DNA from 3 places in the Mesorhizobium sp. M0664 genome. Region 2 is predicted to be linked to each of the others. Evidence: predicted binding sites of a transcription regulator. Region 2 holds the regulator's gene; each other region holds the start of a gene.
The links. Region 2 encodes LexA, which represses DNA repair genes until DNA is damaged. Its sites were predicted from a motif close to TGTTCNNNNTGTGTTCNG; they were not measured.
Positions count from the first base shown of each region.

Region 1: a site for LexA is predicted at 1,579-1,596, ahead of NKI39_RS26045 (DUF3072 domain-containing protein). Genes of this name have one in related genera too.
Region 3: a site for LexA is predicted at 1,914-1,931, ahead of uvrA (excinuclease ABC subunit UvrA). Genes of this name have one in related genera too.

Region 1 covers NZ_JAMYPW010000039.1:54,349-58,535, forward strand. The annotation lists gene NKI39_RS26035 (GSU2403 family nucleotidyltransferase fold protein) at 1-156, opposite strand, end outside; gene NKI39_RS26040 (Crp/Fnr family transcriptional regulator) at 534-1,208, shown strand; gene NKI39_RS26045 (DUF3072 domain-containing protein) at 1,633-1,851, shown strand; gene NKI39_RS26050 (hypothetical protein) at 2,059-2,184, opposite strand; gene NKI39_RS26055 (hypothetical protein) at 2,914-3,063, shown strand; partial or broken gene NKI39_RS26060 (hypothetical protein) at 3,687-4,187, shown strand, end outside.
Region 2 covers NZ_JAMYPW010000045.1:37,468-41,654, reverse strand. The annotation lists gene NKI39_RS27730 (ComEC/Rec2 family competence protein) at 1-1,716, shown strand, start outside; gene lexA (transcriptional repressor LexA) at 1,710-2,444, opposite strand; gene kynU (kynureninase) at 2,892-4,139, shown strand.
Region 3 covers NZ_JAMYPW010000016.1:64,426-68,612, forward strand. The annotation lists gene NKI39_RS16780 (SRPBCC family protein) at 1-357, shown strand, start outside; gene NKI39_RS16785 (ATP-dependent Clp protease proteolytic subunit) at 384-989, shown strand; gene NKI39_RS16790 (hypothetical protein) at 986-1,384, shown strand; gene uvrA (excinuclease ABC subunit UvrA) at 2,081-4,187, shown strand, end outside.

The sequences.
Region 1 (4,187 bases), on a different contig from region 2:
GTTTGGAGATACGCGCTCGGCATCATGGCCCACCAGATTCGGATTCGCGGCCAAGAGAACGACGTCGGCATAATTGCGCCTGAGATTCTGCTCGAGATCGCCGGCGGCACGCAGCCTCAGATGGTCTTTGAAAACGTGCTCTACGGATCGAGCCATGCACCATCTCCATTTGCGGCACCGAAGAGACATTCAGCCCGAGGTTCTGGCGGTGCCGAACGGATGCGAGTGCGGTTGTTCCTCTGCTATGAGACAGGGGCGCAGAGGCCTGGAGAGGTGGACAGGCCGCATCGACCGACGAATAATTCTCGGGACTCGCCGGTTTGAAAGGCGTACTCTGCTTTGATCGGTGATAAACATTAAGGGCATCGCCGGCTGTGAGCGAGCATCGTGCTTCCGCCCCAATTCGGGAGGGAGCCATGAGCAGCCCCAACACCTCGAAAATTGGCCTCGCATACTCAGAAGACCGCGATCGGGCGCCACAGCAGCCAATTCCTAGCCCAGAGCCTGAATACAGAAACGAACTGCTGCGGCGCATGTCTCCGGCCGACCTTCAATTGCTCAGCCCTCACCTTCACAGCAGCTTTCTGCCATTGAGGACGCAGCTCGAAACGGCAAACGCCGCTATCGAGGCCGTCTACTTCTTTGAGACGGGGATCGGCTCGATGGTGGCGAAACTCCGGCCGGAGGTCGACGCCGAAGTTGTAGTCATCGGTTTCGAGGGCATGACCGGCTCGGCGCTGATCATGGGCGGCGATCGATCGCCGCACGACTGCTACATTCAAGTGGAGGCCGAGGTTGCCAGCATGGACGCCGAGCCATTCACAAAGGCGCTTTCCGACAGCCCGACGCTGCGGCTTTTTCTGCTGCGGTACGTGCACTACGCGTGGATCCAGGCAAGCTATACCGCCCTCGCCAATGCGCGTTTGAAACTGGAAGAACGGCTGGCAAGATGGCTGGTCATGTGCAACGACCGCATAGAAGGCGACCGGCTGCCGATTACCCATGAATTCCTGTCGGTCATGTTGGGTGTACGACGGCCGGGCGTCACCGTGGCACTTCAAATGCTGGAAGGCCGCGGTCTGATCAGGTCAAATCGTGGCGAGGTCATCGTCCGTGATCGAACTGGTCTCATCACCTTGGCAAACAGCTCATATGGCCAGCCGGAGGCGGAATATGCCCGCCTGATCGGCGAGCAGGCATCTTCATGATCCGCGCCAATATCGAAGTCCGCCGATGGGATGAGACAAACTACCTAAAGCGGCAGGCCATCGCTAGTGCTGGGCGGGGGGTCTCGATCCGCGAGGGCAACCCCTGCTGGTTGCGACAGTTTGAGTGAGGCACGCCGAGTCTCTCCCTTCCCGCAAAGAATTGATTGTTGAGACCGGAGGCTGTGTCAGCGCCGTTGGCGACCAGAGCAGGATATGGCTGCCAGTCCGGCGCGGGAACCACCATCCAGCCGCAGTCGACGTGTTGTCCGGGTCCCGGCCAGCGTCGACGTTACTCCGACCGATCCCACACACTGACCAGGTCGCTGACGAGCAGCCCTGCAAACGGTCTGAGAAAGCCTACCAAATGTGGCGGAACAAATCATGATCGTTTCTTATTGTGCTGATCAATCAAGGGAGATTGACCATGGGCGACCGGCATAACCCAAAAATCGAGGCATCGGCAAATGTCGGAAAAGACCCGGAAGATTGGGTCAGCGGAGATGACCCAATGACTCCCGCACAAGCCTCATATTTGAAAACTCTGGCCGAACAGGCCGACGACCCTGACGCCTATGCCGACGGCCTTAGCAAGGCGGAAGCTTCTAAACGCATTGGTGCACTCCGGGAAAAGTTAGGCCTGTAGCTCTTCCTCCAGCGAAGGACAGCCGATCGGGTTGGATTGGGACAGTTTTGCTGCAGGTTGTGACCCGCGCAATGAATTTTGTGAATTCAGTGCATTGTGGCTCGACTGGCGATCGAGACGACAAACGGCGGATGGGAGCGGCCGGCTTCGCCCTAAGCCCACCGAGACCTCGCGCGCCCGCCGGTCCAATTCTACTGTCGAAACAGATCAGGCCCTTCCGATGAGGGCCATGGTCACCAAAGACACAAAAAGGACAAGGGCGATTGCGGCGCCCCAGAAGAAAACTTTTTCGGTGCCGCGTTGCTCTTCCTCGCGAGATATGTCTTTCGCCATTGCATGCATCCTTTGCGAAGGTCAGCAACTGAGCAACGTGCTGTGCCAAGGCTGGGTTCCCGATAAACTACTTGCCCGCTTCGCACTGTGAGACAGCTCTCGGAATGAAACTCCAACCGTCGGTTGGTGGACGCATCGCAGCTGGTGCATCTAAAGTTCGCGTGGTCCGCGCACACCGGGCATGCCCGACCCCGAGCCCCCCGCTCGGTGCAACAGCGTTTGATCGACCCGCCGCATCAAACTGTGCGGCGGGCTTTTTTCCTTACGCGATGGAACACCGGCGCGCAGGAAAAGTTCTGCCCACGCAGCAAACTCTTTCCCTCATATTTTTGCTGCCAGATCGGATATCTCCGATCGGCCCGCGTCGTTCTTATCCTCCGGCGACGCGGGCTCGCCGTCCTGCTATCGGTCGTATGGCCGTATGACAACGGGCTGATCACGCTCGGCTTGCGGCGCTATGGCTTTTTCGCGGAAACCTGTTGCCTCTCTCGCGACGTGAGCAGCGCCGCAATCTACTTTATGCAACACCGAATGCCAGAGCTGTTCGCCGGATTGTCGCGAACGCCCACGACTTTCCCGGTGCAGTATTAGGGAGCGAACGTTCCGCAGGCATGGGCGGCCGGATCCTGCTTTTCGCTTCTGCAGGCGAGCATCGGCTTCCAGCCCGATGCTCCAAATGGCAAGCTGTACATCGATCCCGGGCTGCCCGACCGGATCGAGGAACTCACCTTGAACGACATGCGCCAGGGCAAAAATCGGCTCGAACTCCATTTCTGGCGCGTCGGCGCCGAGACCCGTTGGAAACGCGGCGGCGATCCTTCACTGGTGGAAGCGCGAAGTTGTGCCATCGGGGCGAACTTGCGCTCGGCCTGCGTATGAGGTGAGCCCCGGCGGGTTCGCTCGCTGTCGCCTCGGCGGGAGCGGATGCGTTCTTGCCCGTGAGGCGCCGTAACCAGCATCGTTGCGGGCATCATAGGGACTTCTCGTTCGGCGTCTTAAATTCCTGGAGCAGTAATTCGTATGCAGTCATTGGGCAGTTGACGACAGCGTTTACGTCAAGATTGCGACGGTGGTCATTCGTCACCTCAAGCCCCGCCTCGGAAGTGCTTAGCTGTCGTCCTTGTAAGACTTGGCGGCTTCATCGATCTTACGCCAATCGTTTCCGTGGCGCCGCACAAGCTCTCGCGCCTGGGCAGGCGATATACTTTGCGTTTCGACGATGTGGTTCACTTCCGTCTCCTCGCCTTTCAGGGGACGCGAACGAGGGCTCGTTGGCCGTCTGGCCGTTGGGTTTTTTGCATCTCTTCTGGGCATGGATGGACCTCTCCTGGAGCAAAATAAACGGTCCAGCGCGGCGAAGGTTTCGCCACATTAGCGTGTTGAGCAGTTTCACTGATCGCCTCATCGGCTTCCTCTTGCAGGTCTGACTATACGTTCTGATGTTCTTGGACCCAAATGAGCTGCACCGCGTTGTTTGCGCGCATGCTGTGCTTGGCAATCTGATGGAAAAATCCGACGCCCCTGCTGCACCGCAGACAGCTCCTGGTGCCGAAGCGCGCTTTCCGTACGATCGTGCGGCGGTTGAGCGGTTTCGACAGACATTCCCGCGCGCCAGGTGGAGTGACGAGCGGAGAACCTGGTTCGTGCCAGGAAAGACTGCAGCGCGGCGCATCCAGCGCTGGCTTGCGCAAGAGGCCGATTTACGAGCAGCACATGATGACAGCAAGGGACGGGATGCCTTCGCCTTCGATCCCCTGTCGAGCCGGTATCTGGAAATCGCGGACGACCTGCGCATTCGCACGCCCTATTCACGGACGGTTCTTGAGGAACTGCTAGCCGTTCCATGGGCGAGCTGGGACGACGAACTGCGGGCCTGGAGGGTGCCTTTCCGCTCGTACGAGGAGTTGAAGCGCCATTGGCCAAGCATCGAAAGGGCCGCAGGCCGCGCAGAACCGGAGGAGAGGAAACGGCGACGAGAAGCGTCCAAAGACTCCGAGGAATAT
Region 2 (4,187 bases):
GATTTCTCCTTCGACAGCTATTTCGCCGGTATCGGCGGCAGCGGCTTTTTTCTCGGCAATCCGAAAATCGTGTCGTCGGACAGCATGCCGCTTGCCGCGCAGCTTTCTTCCGCGATCGAAGACGCGCGTGAATCCATCGCCGACCATATCCGCAGCCGCATCGGCGGTGCCGAGGGCGAGATTGCTGCTGCGCTGATCGTCGGCGTGCGCGCCGGCATTCCCGAGGAGATCAACGAAGCGATGCGGCGCACCGGCATCTACCACATCATCTCCATCTCGGGGCTGCATATGGCGTTGGTCGCCGGCACCATCATGGCGCTGCTGCGGGGTGCCTTCGCGCTGTTTCCCGATTTCTCATCGCGACGGCCGGTCAAGAAATATGCCGCGGCCGCCGCGCTTTTTTCGATTGCGGCCTACCTCGTCTTTTCCGGCATTGTCGTGGCGGCCGAACGCAGCTTCATCATGCTGGCGGTGATGCTTATCGCCGTGCTGTTCGACCGGGCCGCGCTCACCATGCGCAACCTGGCGATCTCGGCCATCGCGGTCATCCTGGTGTCGCCGCACGAGGTGGTCGGTCCGAGTTTCCAGATGTCCTTCGCCGCGACGGCGGCCCTTGTCGGCGCCTATGCAGGCTGGTCCGATTACCGCGCCGGCAGGGCCACCACGCCGCCGCCGCGGCAGTCGCCGCTACGCTTTGCCACTCGAAAGGTCCTGCTGGGCATGTGCGGTCTGGCGATGACCTCGATCATTGCAGGGAGCGCCACGGCGCTTTTCGCCATATGGCATTTCCAGCGCGTGGCGCCGCTCAGCCTGTTCGCCAATCTGGCCATCATGCCCATCGTGTCACTGGTCGTCATGCCCTTCGCCGTTCTCAGCGCGCTGGCGATGCCGTTCGGTGCGGATGGCCCTTTTCTCTATGTCATGGGCAAGGGGCTGACGGCGATGATCGCCCTGTCCGGGTGGATCTCGGAGCGCTCGCCGATCGATGCGGTCGGGCTGATTTCGCTGAGATCCGTCCTTCTGGTGACGATCGCCCTCGTCATTGCCAGCATGGCGACGACGTGGTTGCGGCTGGCGGCACTTCCTTTTGCGCTCGCCGGCTTGCTGACGACAACGCAGACACGCATACCCGACGTATTGGTCTCGGAGGACGCACGGCTGGTCGCGCTGCCGATCGGCAGCGGTGAACTCGCGGTCAACCGGGCACGCCCGAATGAGTTCACCATCGACAACTGGAAACGCGCGCTCACATCAGAGGCTATCGTCGCGCCGGAAACACCTGGAAAGAACGACCCGCAATTCGACATTGCCGATCCGGCCGACCTACCGCCGGGCATGCCGTTCATTTGCACGGACGGCCTCTGCCTTGCCAGGCATCCATCCGGCGCGATCATCGCGCAAGCCAAGGACCGCGATACTGCGCGGCCAGCCTGCGCCTTTGCCAGCTTGATCGTCATCGACGACGCCACCGCCCATAACCCCTGCTACTACGACCGGCTGGTCCTCGTCGTCACCAAACGGCAACTGGCGCGCGCGGGAAGTGCCGCCGTCTATTTCGATCCACAAGCGGCAACACGCGCCGAGATCCGCTTCGCCGTCGAAAAATCATACCGGCCCTGGCACGTGCAGCGGAAATTTTCACGCGCGGCACGGGGCCTGCCGCCATACCGCCGGGCCGACAACCCCAAAGCCGGCGCCAAGGGCGGAGCTCAGTAGCGGCGGATCAGTCCGACGAGCTTGCCCTGCACCTTGACCCTGTCTGGTCCGAAGATGCGCGTCTCGTAGGCCGGATTGGCGGCTTCCAGGGCGATCGAGGCGCCCTTGCGGCGGAACCGCTTCAGCGTCGCTTCCTCCTCGTCGACCAGTGCCACCACGATCTCACCGGGGCTCGCCGTATCGGCATTGCGGATGATCACCGTGTCGCCGTCGAAAATGCCGGCCTCGATCATCGAATCGCCTTTGACCTCAAGCGCATAATGCTCGCCGCCCATGATCATATCCGGCGGCACCGAAATCGAATGCGTCTGGTGCTGGATGGCGTCGATCGGCACACCGGCAGCGATGCGGCCCATCACTGGGATCGAAACGGCGGCGACGACATCGTCGTCATTTCCGGCTGCGGGCACGCGCGACGATGTCGGCTTGCCTTGCCGAGGGGCGCCTTGCCCAAGACTGCCCTGGATGACACTCGGCGAGAACTTGCGTGCCGCATTGAGGCCGGGGGCGATCGAGTCAGGCAGGCGTAGCACCTCCAGCGCACGGGCCCGGTTGGGCAAACGGCGAATGAAGCCGCGCTCCTCCAGCGCCGTAATCAGCCGGTGGATTCCGGATTTGGAAGCCAGGTCGAGCGCTTCCTTCATCTCGTCGAATGAAGGCGGGATACCGCTTTCCTTCAACCTTTCGTGGATGAACATAAGCAGTTCGTGTTGTTTGCGTGTCAGCATAGCGACCCCCAACAGAATCAGAAAAACAAACCCAGAACAAACACTATCTGTTCCAGTTGTGTTCCGCAACTGTTTAAAGTTTAATGAATGCGTTAAGGCTCGGGAAACAAACGACGTCCCCTACCGGCGTACCGCATTTTCACCGCCGCGAGCCTCATCGCCTTGATTCTGCTTTCGTTTGCGCCCTTCTGGCCTCCTAGAAGGCGGCACTGGCATCGGCCGTCGGTCGGCAAAAGGCACGGAATTGAACCCGTATCGACTGTGCGGTTTGGTCAATGCACCGTGAACGAAACGAACTCAAAACGCCAACCTCGGGTTAAGTCCCGGTTTCCACCGCCTGGTCAGGCTGCTTCTCGCCGGTGGAGCCTTGCTGCGCGCAACCAAGTAATGGAAGAACAGTCGATGCGTGTCCGGCGTTGCGTTGGATCTTGGGGGAGCAGACAAATCATGACAGGAATTCCCGATCTCGTGGCCATAAAGGCGATGGATGCCGCGGATCCGCTGCGCGCGATGCGCGACCGCTTTGTGTTGCCGCAAGGAGTGATCTATCTCGACGGCAATTCGCTAGGAGCTGCTTCACGTGCCGCTTTCGATGAACTGCACAAGGCCGCGACCGAAGAATGGTCGCATGATCTCATCCGCGCATGGAACACGGCCGGCTGGTTCAACATGCCGCTTGAACTTGGCGACCAGCTCGGGCGCCTGATCGGGGCCGCGGCCGGCCAGACAGTGGTCTGCGACACGACATCGGTCAATATCTACAAGCTGCTGCACGCCGCCATGGCCATGCGACCGGAGCGGCAGGTCATCGTCGCCGAGGGCGATAGTTTTCCGACGGACCTCTACATGGCCGAGGGTGTGGTTTCGACGCGAAAAGATACGCTGCTGCGCCTCTCGGGAGTCGACGCGCCGACCATCGAAGAGCTGATCGACGAACGCACCGCTGTGGTGCTGGTCAACCACGTCAACTATAAGTCGGGCGAACTGCGCGACATGCCGGCGCTGACGCGCAGGGCTCAGGAAGCCGGGGCGATGATCGTCTGGGATCTCTGCCACACCGCCGGCGCGATGCCAGTCGAACTCGACAAGGCAAACGCCGATTTTGCCGTTGGCTGCACCTACAAATATCTGAATGGCGGCCCGGGCGCGCCTGCCTTCATCTATGCGGCTGAGCGGCATCTTTCCGACATCCAGCAGCCGCTCACCGGCTGGTGGGGCCATGCACGGCCCTTCGCCTTCGAGCCAGGCTATGCGGCCGGCACCGGCATCCGCCGGTTTCTGTGCGGCACACAGCCGGTCCTGTCGATGCGCACGCTGAAGGGCGCGCTCGACATCTGGAACGATGTCGACATGACGGCGGTGCGCAAGAAGAGCATCGCGCTGGCGGATCTGTTCATCGAGCTTGTCGAGGCAAAGTGCGGCACTTACGGGCTCACGCTCGAAAGCACGCGCGATGGGGAAAAACGCGGCAGCCAGATTTCATTCATGCATGAGCATGGCTACCAGGTCATGCGCGCGCTGATCGAACGTGGCGTGATCGGCGATTTTCGCGCGCCATCGACCATGCGCTTCGGCTTCACCCCGCTCTATGTCGGCTATGCCGATGTCTGGCAGGCCGCCAAAGTGCTTGAGGACATCCTGCACACCGGTGCGTGGAAGGATGCGCGCTTCGCCATCAAAGCAGCTGTCACTTGAGATTGATGCGAGAGCTGGAATCGTGAGGCTGGCGACGACGCGCCGCGC
Region 3 (4,187 bases), on a different contig from region 2:
GCCTTTAAAGCGCCGAATGCGCCGATCGAGTGCGAAATCCTCGACGCGGATCCCGGACGGCTGCTGCGCTATTCCTGGCGGGAGCGGCCGGCGCCCGGCGATACGCAGGTGCCGCCCGGCAATCCCCTGGACAGCGCAATGAACGACAGCCCAGTGGACAGCATCGTCACCTTTACGCTCGACCGCACCGTTTCCGGCGGCACGCATCTGCGCATCGTCCATGATGGTTTTGCTCGGGCAGCAGTGCCGGAGATCGCGATGGCAGGCGCCGGTTGCCGGCTTTCCTTTGACGCGCACACTCCCAGGCACAAGCAGATCGCCGCAAACACCCCGCGCCTCTTCCTGCGCGCGGCCTGAACGACAACAGTCAACGGAGACAACCGATGAGCGGCCTTGCCAATCTGGTGCCGATGGTGATCGAGCAGTCGAGCCGCGGCGAACGTGCCTTCGACATATTTTCGCGGCTGCTGCGCGAGCGCATCGTCTTCATCAACGGCCCGATCGATGACGGCACCTCAGCGCTGGTCTGCGCCCAGCTTCTGTCGTTGGAATCCGACAATCCCGACAAGGAGGTCTCGCTCTACATCAACTCGCCGGGCGGCGTGGTGACCAGCGGTTTCGCGATCTACGATACGATGCAGTATATCAGTTGCCCGGTCTCCACGGTTTGTATGGGCTTCGCCGCCTCGATGGCCTCGTTCCTTTTGATGGCCGGCACACCGGGGCGGCGCATCGCGCTACCCAACACCAGCATCGTGCTGCATCAGCCTCTCGGCGGTTTCCAGGGCCAGGCCTCCGATATCCAGCGCCATGCCGAGGGCATCCTTCGCACCAAGCGGCGCATGACCGATCTTTACGCCCGCCATTGCGGCCGCACCTACGAAGAAGTGGAACGCACGCTCGACCGCGACTTTTTCATGACCGCGCAGGAGGCCAAGGATTGGGGCCTCGTCGACCATGTTTTCGACACTCGCAAGCAGGCCGCATGAACGAGCCGGGCCGGCGGACGGAACTGAGGCGATTGAGCGCCCGCAATTTCAGCGCCATCGGTCTGGTCTTGCCGCTATCGCGGCACTATAGTCCGGCGATGACCGCCAGCCGCTCATCCAGCCTGTTATGCCTTGCCATCGCTACCGTTGCCGGCACGAACATGCTGGTGGGTATGGCACTTGCCCAAGATAATTCGACGTCTTCGCAAAAGCGCGCTCTGCCCGGTGTGACCAGCGATTATCGCATCGCCGAGCCAGCGCCGCGGCCTGAGCCTGACGATATGGCTCTAGGCAGCGGCAACGGCACCTTCAAGATTGGCGATACCGACGTTCGGATTTCCGGTAGCATCACCATTGATGTCGCTACCGGCGGGATCAGGCCCTCCAGCCGCTAAGTTCGCCTGGTGTGAACCACAAATATTGCGCTTCAAACGAACAGCCCCGCCATTGCTTTGCAACTGACGGGGCTTTCTTGGATCTGAAATCCAAATTGCCGGGAGTGTACTGCCGGCTTTTTATTTCGGATGCTTCGCGGCGTTCAGCCGACGATCCGACTAGCAGTCTCTGATTGTTGTGGGGATCGGCAGGTCAACGTGGGCAGGTAGCGCTAAACGCCTGACCTGGCTACTTATACCTGCCGCGGCTCCAGCGACACGTGGAGCCTCAAGGAACAATCCGGTGGAGTCATGCCTCTGCTCTCCTTCTGTTCGTTGCGACTGTCGTCGAAGCGCTCATCGCATAACCCGCGGCGTCTCGCAGGCTAGCCCCAGGCCGCGAGGCCATCGAAAGACGGCCGGCTTCGTTGACAATTGGATTCTGCCCCCATGACGCGGGGACGTCAACCTTGAATAGCCGGGTTGCCGAAAAATGTGATCGCGAGACGCTTTGTGAAGCCGGCTGCGCGGGCAGCTTTTGTCAGGAGCGTGTTCGGCCTTTGTTCTTTCCGCTTGCCCGTTCGCGCGAAAGGCGGTTAAACGCTTTGGTCGGGAGTTGTGGCGTCTCTCGAAAAGGCGGCGAAATTACCTACATAGGGGGTGGTCGGGAAAACCCGCCCATCCCGCGAATTCCAGATTCTGAGGCGGCGACCGGCGATGGCCGACCATAAATATCTCTCCATTCGCGGGGCACGCGAACACAATCTGAAGAATGTCGATCTCGACCTGCCGCGTGACAGCCTGATCGTCATGACCGGCCTGTCGGGGTCGGGCAAGTCGTCGCTTGCCTTCGACACCATCTACGCCGAGGGCCAGCGCCGCTATGTCGAGAGCCTTTCGGCCTATGCACGGCAATTCCTCGAAATGATGCAGAAGCCGGACGTCGACCAGATCGACGGCCTGTCGCCGGCCATCTCCATCGAGCAGAAGACCACCTCGAAAAACCCTCGTTCGACGGTCGGCACCGTCACCGAGATCTACGATTATATGCGGCTTTTGTTCGCCCGCGTCGGTGTACCCTATTCGCCGGCCACCGGCCTGCCGATCGAGAGCCAGACGGTCTCGCAGATGGTCGACCGGGTGCTTGCTGTCGAGGAAGGCACCCGGCTGTTCATTCTGGCGCCGATGGTGCGCGGCCGCAAAGGCGAGTACCGCAAGGAACTGCTGGAGCTGCAGAAGAAGGGTTTTCAGCGCGTCAAGGTCGATGGCGTCTTCTATGAGATCGCCGACGTGCCGGCGCTGGACAAGAAGTACAAGCACGACATCGACGTCGTCGTCGACCGCATCGTCGTGCGCGGCGATCTGGCGACGCGGCTCGCCGATTCCATCGAGACCGCGCTGAAGCTGGCCGACGGGCTGGCGGTGGCGGAATTTGCCGACAAGCCGCTCGACGCCAGCCAGACCGGCGAGGATTCGGTCAACAAATCGAAGAACGAGACGCATGAACGCATGCTGTTCTCGGAAAAGTTCGCCTGCCCGGTGTCCGGCTTCACCATTCCCGAGATCGAGCCCAGGCTGTTCTCCTTCAACAATCCGTTCGGCGCCTGCCCGACCTGCGACGGGCTCGGCAGCCAACGCGCCATCGACGCCAGCCTGGTCGTGCCCGACGAGAATGTCTCGCTGCGCGCCGGCGCCGTCAGCCCGTGGGCGAAGTCGACCTCGCCCTATTATGCGCAGACGCTGGAAGCGCTGGGCATTGCCTATGGCTTCAAGCTCGGCGACAAGTTCAAGGATTTGAGCGAGGAGGCAAGGCAAGCCGTCCTGCACGGCACCGGCGAGCGCGAAATCACCTTCCATTATGATGACGGTCTGCGCTCCTACAAAACGACGAAAACCTTCGAGGGCGTCATCCCCAATCTCGAGCGCCGCTGGAAGGAAACCGAATCCGCCTGGATGCGCGAGGAGATCGAGCGCTTCATGTCGGCCACGCCCTGCCCGGCCTGCCGCGGCTATCGGCTGAAGCCCGAGGCGCTCGCGGTCAAGATCGCCGGCAAGCACATTGGCGAGGTCACCGAGCTGTCCATCCGCAAGGCCGACCAGTGGTTCACCGATCTGCCCGCTTCGCTCAACGACAAGCAGAACGAGATTGCGGTGCGCGTGCTCAAGGAAATCCGGGAGCGGCTGCGCTTCCTCAACGATGTCGGTCTCGACTATTTGACGCTGTCGCGCAACTCCGGCACGCTTTCAGGCGGTGAGAGCCAGCGCATCCGTCTGGCGTCGCAGATCGGCTCCGGCCTGACCGGCGTACTTTACGTGCTGGACGAGCCGTCGATCGGTCTGCACCAGCGCGACAACGCCCGCCTGCTCGACACGCTGAAGCATCTGCGCGACATCGGCAACACGGTCATCGTCGTCGAGCATGACGAGGACGCCATCCTGCATGCCGACTACGTCGTCGATATCGGCCCGGCGGCCGGCATCCATGGCGGCCACATCATCGCCCAGGGCACGCCGCAGCAGATCATGGCGACGCCCGCTTCGATCACCGGCAAATACCTGTCGGGCGAGCTCGAAGTGGCGACGCCGGCAGCGCGGCGTGAGGCCAAGAAGAACCGCCGGCTGAAGGTCGTCGGCGCGCGCGGCAACAACCTGAAGAACGTCACCGCCGAAATCCCGCTCGGCACGTTTACCGCCGTCACCGGCGTATCCGGCGGCGGCAAGTCGACCTTCCTGATCGAGACCCTGTTCAAGGCGGCGTCGCGCCGCATCATGGGCTCGCGCGAGCATCCGGCCGAGCACGACCGCATCGAGGGGTTGGAATTCC